Regions from separate parts of the Streptomyces sp. NPDC051136 genome, predicted to be linked through region 3. Evidence: riboswitches for the same ligand, from Rfam matches in the RefSeq annotation. Region 3 holds a riboswitch; each other region holds the start of a gene.
What was found. Region 3 has a riboswitch for cobalamin ahead of ACIBCJ_RS24180 (energy-coupling factor ABC transporter permease). Riboswitches for the same ligand answer to the same signal wherever they lie in the genome.

Region 1 (3,263 bases), on a different contig from region 3:
GTACAGCGCGCGCACGTCCTCGGGGATCCAGGAGAAGCCCTGCACCGATCCGTTCGCCTCGCGCAGCGCCTCACGGGTGCGCGCGTCCCACACGCCGAGCCGCTTGAGGTCGTCCACCAGGTAGGAGTTGACCTGGAGGAACTCACCGGACAGCGTCTCGCGCTTGAACAGGTTGGACACCTGCGGCTCGATGCACTCGTAGACACCGGCGATGGAGGCGATGGTCGCGGTCGGCGCGATCGCCAGGAGCAGCGAGTTGCGCAGCCCGGTCGTCGCCATGCGGGCGCGCAGCGCGGCCCAGCGCTCCGGCCAGGCGGGCTCCACGCCGTAGTGGTCCGGGTGCAGCACGCCCTGTGCCGTACGGGTCTTCTCCCAGGCCGGGGCGGGGCCACCGCGCTCGGCGAGGTCGGCGGAGGTCTCGTACGCGGCGAGCATGATCCGCTCGGCGATGCGGGTGGACAGGGCCTTCGCCTCGGGCGAGTCGAAGGGCAGGCGCAGCTGGAAGAAGACGTCCTGCAGGCCCATCGCGCCGAGCCCGACCGGGCGCCAGCGGGCGTTGGAGCGGCCCGCCTGCTCGGTCGGGTAGAAGTTGATGTCGACGACCCGGTCCAGGAAGGTCACGGCGGTGCGGACGGTGGCGTCCAGGCGCTCCCAGTCGAGGTCACCCGCCGTCCGGTCGACGAACGCGCCGAGGTTGACCGAGCCGAGGTTGCAGACCGCCGTCTCCCCGTCGTCCGTGACCTCCAGGATCTCCGTGCAGAGGTTGGAGGAGTGGACGACGTGGCCGGGGGTCGCGGTCTGGTTGGCCGTGCGGTTGGCGGTGTCCTTGAAGGTCATCCAGCCGTTGCCGGTCTGCGCCAGGGTGCGCATCATGCGGCCGTACAGCTCACGGGCGGGCAGCACCTTGCGGGCGAGTCCCGCCTCCTCCGCCCCGCGGTACGCGGCGTCGAACTCCTCGCCCCACAGGTCGGTCAGCTCCGGCACGTCGGCGGGGGAGAACAGCGACCAGGACCCGTCGGCGTCCACGCGGCGCATGAACTCGTCCGGGATCCAGTGCGCGAGGTTCAGGTTGTGCGTACGGCGGGCGTCCTCACCGGTGTTGTCCCGCAGCTCCAGGAACTCCTCGACGTCCGCGTGCCAGGTCTCCAGGTAGACCGCCGCGGCACCCTTGCGCCGGCCGCCCTGGTTCACGGCGGCGACCGAGGCGTCCAGCGTCTTCAGGAACGGGACGATGCCGTTGGAGTGCCCGTTGGTGCCGCGGATCAGCGAACCGCGGGAACGGACGCGGGAGTAGGCGATGCCGATGCCGCCGGCGTGCTTGGACAGGCGGGCCACCTGGTGCAGCCGGTCGTAGAGGGAGTCCAGCTCGTCCTTGGGGGAGTCCAGGAGGTAGCAGGACGACATCTGGGCGTGCCGGGTGCCGGAGTTGAAGAGGGTGGGCGAGGAGGGCAGGTAGTCCAGGCGGCTCATCAGACCGTAGAGCGCGGCGACCTCGTCGACCGACCGGGCGGTGTCGTCCTCGGCGAGTCCGGCGGCGACCCGCAGCAGGAAGTGCTGGGGGGTCTCGACGGCCTTGCGGGTGATCGGGTGGCGCAGCAGGTAGCGGCTGTACACGGTGCGCAGCCCGAAGTAGCCGAAGCGGTCGTCGGCGTCCGGGTCGACCAGCGCGTCCAGGCGGTCGCCGTGCAGCCGCACGAACGCGGCGGTGCGGTCGGCGATCAGGCCCTCGCGGTGCCCGGTGGCGACCGCGTCGGTGAAGGCGACGACTCCCTGTGAGGCGGCCTCGTCGCGGATGCCGAGGGTGAGCAGCCGGGCGGCCAGCCGGGAGTAGACCGGGTCCTCGGAGATCAGCCCGGCGGACGCCTCCGTGGCCAGCTCGCGCAGCTCGGCCTCGTCGGCGCGGGCGGACCGGCCGCGCAGTGCGGCGGCGGCCACTCGTCCGGGATCGGCGCCGGGGAGGTCGGCGGTGAGCCCGGTCAGGGTCCGCAGCAGGGCGGCACCGGGTCCGTCGGGTTCCCCGGTCGCCGTCACCGGGGTCGCTGAAGCCGGATCGGCTGGCGCGATGGTCACGTGGAGCACTCCCTCGCTCGGCACGGGGCCTGGGGGAGGGCAGGGGGCGGCACGAGCGCGCACGGCGTCGCGTCCACCGGCCCACTCCACGAGGCCCGGACGTCATGGCACCCGGGCCGGTTCGGCCGGGCGCACCGTCGGCAGGTCCTCGGACTGGACAGGCGTGCGCGCACGTGCGAAGACGTACGGATGCACGCAAGTACACCGTTGCGGGACAGTTCCGGATTCGCACCGGATTCCCCTGCGGCGACAGCGAGCACGAGCATACATCTAGTGCCGGGCTCCGCCAGCACCCCCAGATGTTGTGTCCGGCTGCCGTGCCCGCGCGTCGCGCCGGTTCGGTGTCAGAGCGTCAGCCGGTAGGTGAGCAGCGTGAAGCCGTCCAGCTCGGGAAGCGGGTTCCAGTCGCGGTCGGGCGTGCGCACGAAACCCAGGCGCTCGTAGAGGCGGTGGGCGGAGCGCATGGCGCGCTGGGTCGACAGCACGACGCCCGTGCACCCCTCGACGGACCGTGCCCGGTCGACGCAGGCCCGCACGAGGGCCTCACCGGCCCCGCGGCCGCGTGCCGGGCGGGAGACGGCGAGCATGCGTATCTCGGCCTCGCCGGGCCGCGCGATGTCCGCCATGGGGCCGCCCGAGGGCACGAAGGTGACGCCGCCGAGCACCTGGCCGTCCGCCGCGGCGACCAGCACCTGCGCGGCCGCCGCCCGCTTGCCCACGTTCCTCAGCTCACCGAGGTAGGCGTCGTCCTCACCGAAGTCGAGGAGGCCGTCCCGGAGATAGGCCTGCGCCGTGATCTCGCCGAGGGTGTCGTACTCGTCGTCGGCCGCCGGCCGGATCGCGAAGTCCATGCGGCCGAGTGTGCCCCACGGGTACGACGGCGGGCCGCCGGATTTCTCCGACGGCCCGCCTCGATGCCGGGACTCCGGCCGGGGTCAGTGCGAGCTGCCCGCCGTGGCCGGCGGCAGTTCCACCTGGACACCGGGGTCTCCGGCGTCCGCCGTGTAGTCGGCCGGGCTGGTCTCGTCCACGCCGTCGGGCGCCTTGAGGGCCCTCAGGACGAAGGTCAGGACCACGGTGACCACGACGTTCAGCACGAAGGCGGTGAGACCGATGTAGCCGATCTCGCCGATGCCGGGAATCTCGTCGGAGGAGCCGCCGAAGTGCTTCTGCGTCGGCGAGGCCACGCCGTA
Region 2 (3,263 bases), on a different contig from region 3:
GCAGCCGGTCCAGTTCGTAGGCGTAGTACGCGGGGTCCCGGGTGAGGAGCAGCAGGCGCTCGCCGAGCCGGTCGGCGGCGCGGACCAGACGGCCGAGGCCGAAGGTCAGTGACTCCAGGCAGGCCACGGTCATGCGGCACTCTCCTTCCACTTCGCCTGGCGGGGAGTGCGCTGCCACGTCGCCCTCGACCAGGGCATGGTCATCTCCTCGGGACCGCGGACCTCAACGGGCTTCAGCGCGGCCGGGTCCAGGGCCTCGGTGTGCCGGGCGAACACCCGCTCCACGTACCGGTGTCCGGTGTCGGCGCCCAGCACGAGGTGCAGTCGGTCGGGGTGGCGGCGGGCCTCGTACGTCGCCGTCAGATAGCCGGCCCCGGTGGACAGCCCGGCGAAGACCGCGTGTTCGCGCAGCAGGGCGACGGCGCCGGACATGGCGTGCGTGAAGTCCAGCCAGTGCACGGTGTCGTAGAGGTGGTGGCGGACGTTGTCGAAGACGATGGACGAGCCGATACCGGCGATGATCGCTTCGGGATCGTGATGGTCCTGGCTGCCGAAGGTGACGCTGCCGAAGGGCTGGACGCCGACCAGACGCACCGAGGGGTCCGTGACGCGCAGGCGTTCCACGATGCCGCCGGTCGAGGCTCCGGACCCCACACCGCCGACGACGGTCAGCGAGGCGTGCGGGAACTGTGCCGCGATGCGGTCGGCGATCTCTTGGTAGCCGAGGTAGTGGATGTCGTCGTGGTACTGGCGCATCCAGTGGTGACCGGGGCGCTCGGCGAGTATCTCGCGCACCCGTCGCACCCTCAGTTCCTGGTCCAGTTTCAGGTTCCGCGACGGTCTGACCTGTTCCACGGTGCAGCCGAGGATCTCCAGTTGGGCCAGGGTGGTGGCGTCGACGGTGGTGGACGCGACGATGTGACAGCGCATGCCGTACCGGTGACAGGCAAGAGCGAGCGCGTAGGCGTAGATGCCGCTGGAACTGTCGATCAGGGTCTGTCCCGGACGGACGGTGCCCCGCTCCAGCAGATGACGGACGGCGGCGAGGGCCGAGTAGATCTTCATCGACTCGAACCGCAGCAGGACCAGGCCGTCGGTGAGCCGGACGAGGTCCGGGGCTTTGAGGGCGTCGGCGATGTGGGGGTGGATCACCCGTAGCCTCCTTGGGCGAAGGTGCACTGGTGGCCGAGCGACTGGAAGAACGCGGAGAGTTCGGACTTGACGTGGGCGCCTGGGCGGGAGACGAAGAGGTAGCCGACCAGGCAGCCGGTGTGGGCGACGAAGACGCCGTCGGCGCCGAATCGCTCACGATGGGCTTGCAGACTGCCGAAAGTCGCCTTGGGCAACACCTCCTGGGACAACGCGGCGCTGCACGTGGCGGCACGGGCGACGGCGGCCGGGTCGCCCGAGTCGAAGCCCTTCAGCAGATCGGTCAGACACCGCTGGTACTCCTCGTCGCGGCGCCGGTAGTGGTCCAGCAGCAGGGGAGTGACGGCGGCGGTGTCCACCGTGCCGGGTTCCATGACGTAGGCGGTGTGGAAGCCGACGTCCCGGCCCAGTCGCCGCACCACTTGGTGCCGGCCGCTGAGATACAGGGCGAACTCGTCGAGGAAGACACTGTCGGCGCGCTCGATGTCCGACAGGATGCCGAGGACCACGTCCATGTCGTACGGCAGCGAGAAGACGCGGAACAGGCAGCGCAGTGTCGCCACGATGTCCGCCGTGGAGCTGGCCATCCCCACCCCTACCGGCAGTTCGGAGTGGGTGCGCCAGTCGCCCGGGGGGAAGGCGAGGCCGTAGTGGTCGAGGAAGAGGCGGGCCGCTGTCGCCGACTTCGCACCCAGGGCCGTCGGACGCGGCGGGCCGGTGGCCTTCCTCGGTGTGAAGTACACCCAGGAATGTCGGTCCACGGGAAAGGACACCACCGCGATCTCAGGTGCGGTGCCCGCTCGCAACGGGCCCTGGTACAGCTCACCCAGAGTGCCGTGACAGACGCCGGAGACCGTGACGCGGGACTGGTCCCGTTCCCGGGGGACACCCGCTACGGGTCCGAGGGCCGGCCGCCCGGAGCCGTCGGACGACACCTCGGCCCGGGGTCGGACATGCCGACGCGAAGCGGCTGGGTTCCGCACAGCATCCTCCGTACCTGGCCTTGGACAGCGACAGGGAAGGAGGCGCGGCCACACGCACGACGTACGACCGCCCATACCACCGACCCAGTCCACGAGGTCACGTGCACGACCCGCGCGGAGCGCGGGCGCAGTGGCAGGTCTTCGGACTCGCGGGCTCGTCCGCCGAAAGGGCGGACCCCTACCGGCCGTCTCTTCCCCGGTCCTGACGCGGACCCAGTGAACATCGACGGCTTTCGTTCCCACTCACCGCTGCGGGACAGCCCCGGATTCGCACCGGGTTCCCTCTTGCGTCGCGCCGCCGGCATCCGGGCGGAGGGGAGGCGCGAACCGACTGCGTCCATCAGCGTAAGGGCGCTCGTATTCCTGCGACAGATGGGATTCAACGGTTGTCCTGAAAGTGGAGGGGAGGCGGAAACCAGGTGTGTCCCCGTTCGGTCGTCGTGGTCGGTCTGGCCGGATCGTGCCTCCGGGGATCGCCGCCCCATCGGCCAGACTTGTTGCCTCACGACACATGCGCACCGCTGCGGCGGTGGCCCGTGCCTGGGGAGGCGCCCGATGACGTCGGACACGAGGCCGGACGAGGGCGGGGCGGCGGCCGCCACCGGAGGCCGGCGGCCTCCCGGGGACCGCGTCGCGCTGCGCGGTGATCTGCGTGCCGCAGTGCCCGACGCCACCGCGGCGGTGGTGGTCACGGGGCTGGTGTTCGCCCTCCTTTGGTCCCGCATGGAGTCGGGTGCTTCGGACACCGTCGCGGTCATGCCGTTCATGGACGATGCCGGCACCTACTGGATGTACCTGCTCAGCCAGGCCTTCGGCTGGTCGGGGCTGCTGTGGGCCTGGGGCACGGTCATGCTGGGCCTGCTGCTGTCGGGGCCGCGCCCCGCCCGGCTGCCGGTCTCCCGGCAGGTACTGGAGCGCTGGCACCGCACCACGAGCCTGACCACGATGGCGCTCATGTTCGCGCACGCGTTGATGTTCGCCGCCGAACTCGTCCGCTACGAGACGAAGGTGGACTGGGCCGAGCGGCTGTGGGTGGGCTTCGCCGACACCTTCGTGCCCGGCTGGTACGACTCCGGCACCGGCCGGGTCGCCATCCCGCTCGGCCAGGGCGCCCTGTACCTCGCGATCCCT
Region 3 (3,263 bases):
GCGCGGACGAAGGAGGGCATGTGACGAGTCGGCCGCTGTCCCGACTGTCCCGGCGGGGCCCGCTGGCCCGGGGGTGCTTGCTGGCCCGGGGGTGCTTGCTGTCCCGGCGGGGTCGGCTGCCCCGGTCGGTCGGGCTCTCCCGGCGGGGCCCGCGCGGGCCGGTTCGGTGAGCGGGCCCGCGAACGCCGCCGCGGACCGGGCTGAGCAGTCCCTGCGGCAGACCCTGCTCAGCCCCGGCTACCGGCGGCTGTTGCTGCTGTGCGTGCTGCTGGGCGTGCCCATCGCGCTGGCCTGCTTCTTCTTCGTCGGCCTCCAGCACGAGTTGCAGCACTGGGTGTGGACCTCGCTGCCCGAGGCGGCCGGTTACGACACGCCGCCCTGGTGGTGGCCGCTGCCCGCGCTGCTCCTGGCCGGGCTGATCCTGGCGCCGATCGTGACCCGGATGCCGGGCGGCGGCGGCCATCTCCCGGTGAACGGCCTGGGCGGTGCGCCGGTCGGCCCGCGTGCCCTGCCCGGCGCGGTGCTCGCCGCGCTGGCCACGCTGCCGCTCGGCGTGGTGCTGGGTCCGGAGGCTCCGCTCATGGCCGTCGGCAGCGGGCTCGCCCTGCTGGCGGTGCGGCGGGCAGGTGCGGGCGGCGACCAGCGGGCGAGCGCGATCCTCGCCACGGCCGGCTCCACCGCCGCGATCTCCACCATTCTCGGCGGTCCGGTCGCGGCGGCGGTCCTGCTCATCGAGGGGGCCGGGCTCGCCGGGGCGCAGATGGTCACGCTGCTGCTGCCGTGTCTGCTGGCCAGCGCGACGGGCGCGCTGGTCTTCACCGGCTTCGGGCAGTGGACGGGGCTGGACATCGGCGCGTTGGCCCTGCCCGATCTGCCGCCGCAGGCCGGTCCGGACGCGGGCGACTTCCTGTGGGGTCTTCCCACGGCGGCCCTGATCGCCGTACTGGTCACGCTGGCCCGGGGGCTGGGCCATCGCACCGTCACCTGGACCCGGCACCGCAGGGCCACCCGCACCGTCGTGTGCGCCACCGCCGTCGGCGTCTGCATCGCCGCGTACGCGCTCATCACGGGCCGCTCCCCGGCCGAGGCGGCGCTGTCCGGCCAGGCCGCCCTCGCCCAGCTCGCCGCGCACCCCCACGCGTGGTCCGTCGGGGCGCTCGTCGCGCTGGTCGCGTGCAAGGGACTGGCCTGGGGCATCGCGCTGGGGGCGCTGCGCGGCGGCCCGATCTTCCCGTCGGTGCTGCTGGGCGCGGCGACCGCCCTGGCCTGCTCCGGGCTGCCCGGGTTCGGCGCGACCCCGGCCCTCGCCCTCGGCATCTCCGCCGCGGCGGCCGCGGTGACGGGGCTGCCGCTGGCCAGCGCGGTCCTGGCGGTGCTGCTGATGGGCCGGGACGCCCACGACCAGACGCCGCTGATCGTCATGGCGTCGGTCGTCTCCTTCGTCGTCGCCCAACTGGTGCGCCGGACCGGGCCGGAGGCGGGCAGGGCACCGAAGGAGGCGGCGGAGGCGCCACGGTGACCGGCCGGATGCGGACAGGGTGGTCAGGTCCCCCGGATCAGCGGGGCCGGTTCCGCCGATCCGGGTGCTCCGCGGCACAGGCGCGCGGAGATCTTCGCCACGTCGGGCGCGGAGGGGCGGTGGCGGATGTCGGACCGGTGGCGCCTTGCGTTTTCGCAGGCCCCGGGCCTCTTCGACGGCCCGGCGGGGCGTCCGCCCGGCGTGCGGCCCGCTTGTGCCCGGCCCCGTGTGAGCACTACTGTCGCCACGCCTTGGTGAACGGGAAATCCGGTGTGATGCCGGTGCGGCCCTCGCCACTGTGAATCGGGAAGTCCGGCTCCGGCCCTCGCGGGCAGCCACTGGATCGCTTGCGGTCCGGGAAGGCGGAGCACGGGCGGTGGTACCCGTAAGCCAGGAGACCGGCCAAGGCGCGTCGTCCATCCACGAGGTGCTGGAGAGGGTCTGCTGAGCCATGCACATAGCCGAGGGCTTTCTGCCACCGGCGCACGCGATCGCCTGGGGTGTCGCGTCCGCGCCGTTCGTCGTCCACGGAGTCCGGTCACTCACCCGTGAGGTCAGGGAGCACCCGGAGAGCACCCTGCTCCTCGGGGCCTCGGGGGCCTTCACGTTCGTCCTGTCGGCCCTGAAGCTGCCTTCGGTCACCGGGAGTTGTTCCCACCCGACCGGCACCGGTCTGGGCGCCGTCCTGTTCCGGCCGCCGATCATGGCGGTACTGGGCACCATCACCCTGCTCTTCCAGGCGCTGCTGCTCGCCCACGGCGGGCTGACCACGCTCGGGGCCAACGTCTTCTCGATGGCCATCGTCGGCCCCTGGGCCGGTTACGGCGTCTACCGCCTGCTGCGCCGCTTCGATGTGCCGTTGATGGTCACCGTGTTCTTCGGGGCGTTCGTCGCCGACCTGTCCACCTACTGCGTCACCAGCGTGCAGCTGGCGCTGGCCTTCCCCGACCCGAGCAGCGGTTTCCTGGGCGCGCTCGGCAAGTTCGGCTCGATCTTCGCCGTCACGCAGATCCCGCTGGCGGTGAGCGAGGGCCTGCTCACCGTGATCGTCATGCGACTGCTGGTGCAGTCCAGCAAGGGTGAACTGACCCGGCTGGGCGTGCTCCTGACGAAGGCGCCGGCGGGTAGCGGGAACAAGGAACAGGCGGTGGCCCGATGAGCCGGAACGCGAAGATCAACGCCCTGCTGCTGCTCGCCGTCGCCGCGCTGGCGGTGCTGCCGCTGGTGCTGGGGCTGGGCGACCACAAGGAGGAGCCGTTCGCCGGTGCGGACGCGGAGGCGGAGACGGCGATCACCGAGATCGAGCCGGACTACGAACCGTGGTTCTCCCCGCTGTACGAACCGCCCTCCGGGGAGATCGAGTCGGCGCTGTTCGCGTTGCAGGCCGCGCTCGGCGCGGGCGTGCTGGCGTACTACTTCGGGCTGCGCCGGGGCCGGCGGCAGGGTGAGGAGCGGGCGTCGACGGCGGCGACGGCGGCTCCGCGGGACACCCCCGGTGGGGACTGAGTGCTGCCGATCGACGCGGCGGCGCACAGCAGTCGCTGGCGCCGCCGGCACCCCGTGGACAAGGCCGTGCTCGGGCTCGGTCTGACCGTGCTCGCGATCTCGCTGCCGCCGTGGCCCGGCGCGGCACTGGTGCTGGTGACGGCGCTGATCGTGCTGCTCGGCCCGGCGGGTGTGCCCGGACGCCGGCTGTGGCGGGCGTACCGGGTGCCGTTGGGATTCTGTGTGACGGGGGTGCTGC

Region 1: linked by a shared signal. The riboswitch ahead of ACIBCJ_RS18895 (ribonucleoside-diphosphate reductase subunit alpha) and the one ahead of ACIBCJ_RS24180 (energy-coupling factor ABC transporter permease) in region 3 are both predicted to bind cobalamin.
Region 2: linked by a shared signal. The riboswitch ahead of ACIBCJ_RS14935 (hypothetical protein) and the one ahead of ACIBCJ_RS24180 (energy-coupling factor ABC transporter permease) in region 3 are both predicted to bind cobalamin.

The regions. Positions count from the first base shown of each region.
Region 1 is NZ_JBITFE010000006.1:213,995-217,257, reverse strand. It holds gene ACIBCJ_RS18895 (ribonucleoside-diphosphate reductase subunit alpha) at 1-2,070, opposite strand, end outside; cobalamin riboswitch at 2,192-2,353, opposite strand; gene ACIBCJ_RS18890 (GNAT family N-acetyltransferase) at 2,415-2,921, opposite strand; gene mctP (monocarboxylate uptake permease MctP) at 3,006-3,263, opposite strand, start outside.
Region 2 is NZ_JBITFE010000004.1:547,513-550,775, reverse strand. It holds gene ACIBCJ_RS14945 (ATP-grasp domain-containing protein) at 1-133, opposite strand, end outside; gene ACIBCJ_RS14940 (cysteine synthase family protein) at 130-1,152, opposite strand; gene ACIBCJ_RS14935 (hypothetical protein) at 1,149-1,910, opposite strand; cobalamin riboswitch at 2,268-2,419, opposite strand; gene ACIBCJ_RS14930 (ferric reductase-like transmembrane domain-containing protein) at 2,688-3,263, shown strand, end outside.
Region 3 is NZ_JBITFE010000008.1:289,847-293,109, forward strand. It holds gene ACIBCJ_RS24175 (chloride channel protein) at 167-1,519, shown strand; cobalamin riboswitch at 1,755-1,941, shown strand; gene ACIBCJ_RS24180 (energy-coupling factor ABC transporter permease) at 1,971-2,678, shown strand; gene ACIBCJ_RS24185 (energy-coupling factor ABC transporter substrate-binding protein) at 2,675-3,025, shown strand; gene cbiQ (cobalt ECF transporter T component CbiQ) at 3,026-3,263, shown strand, end outside.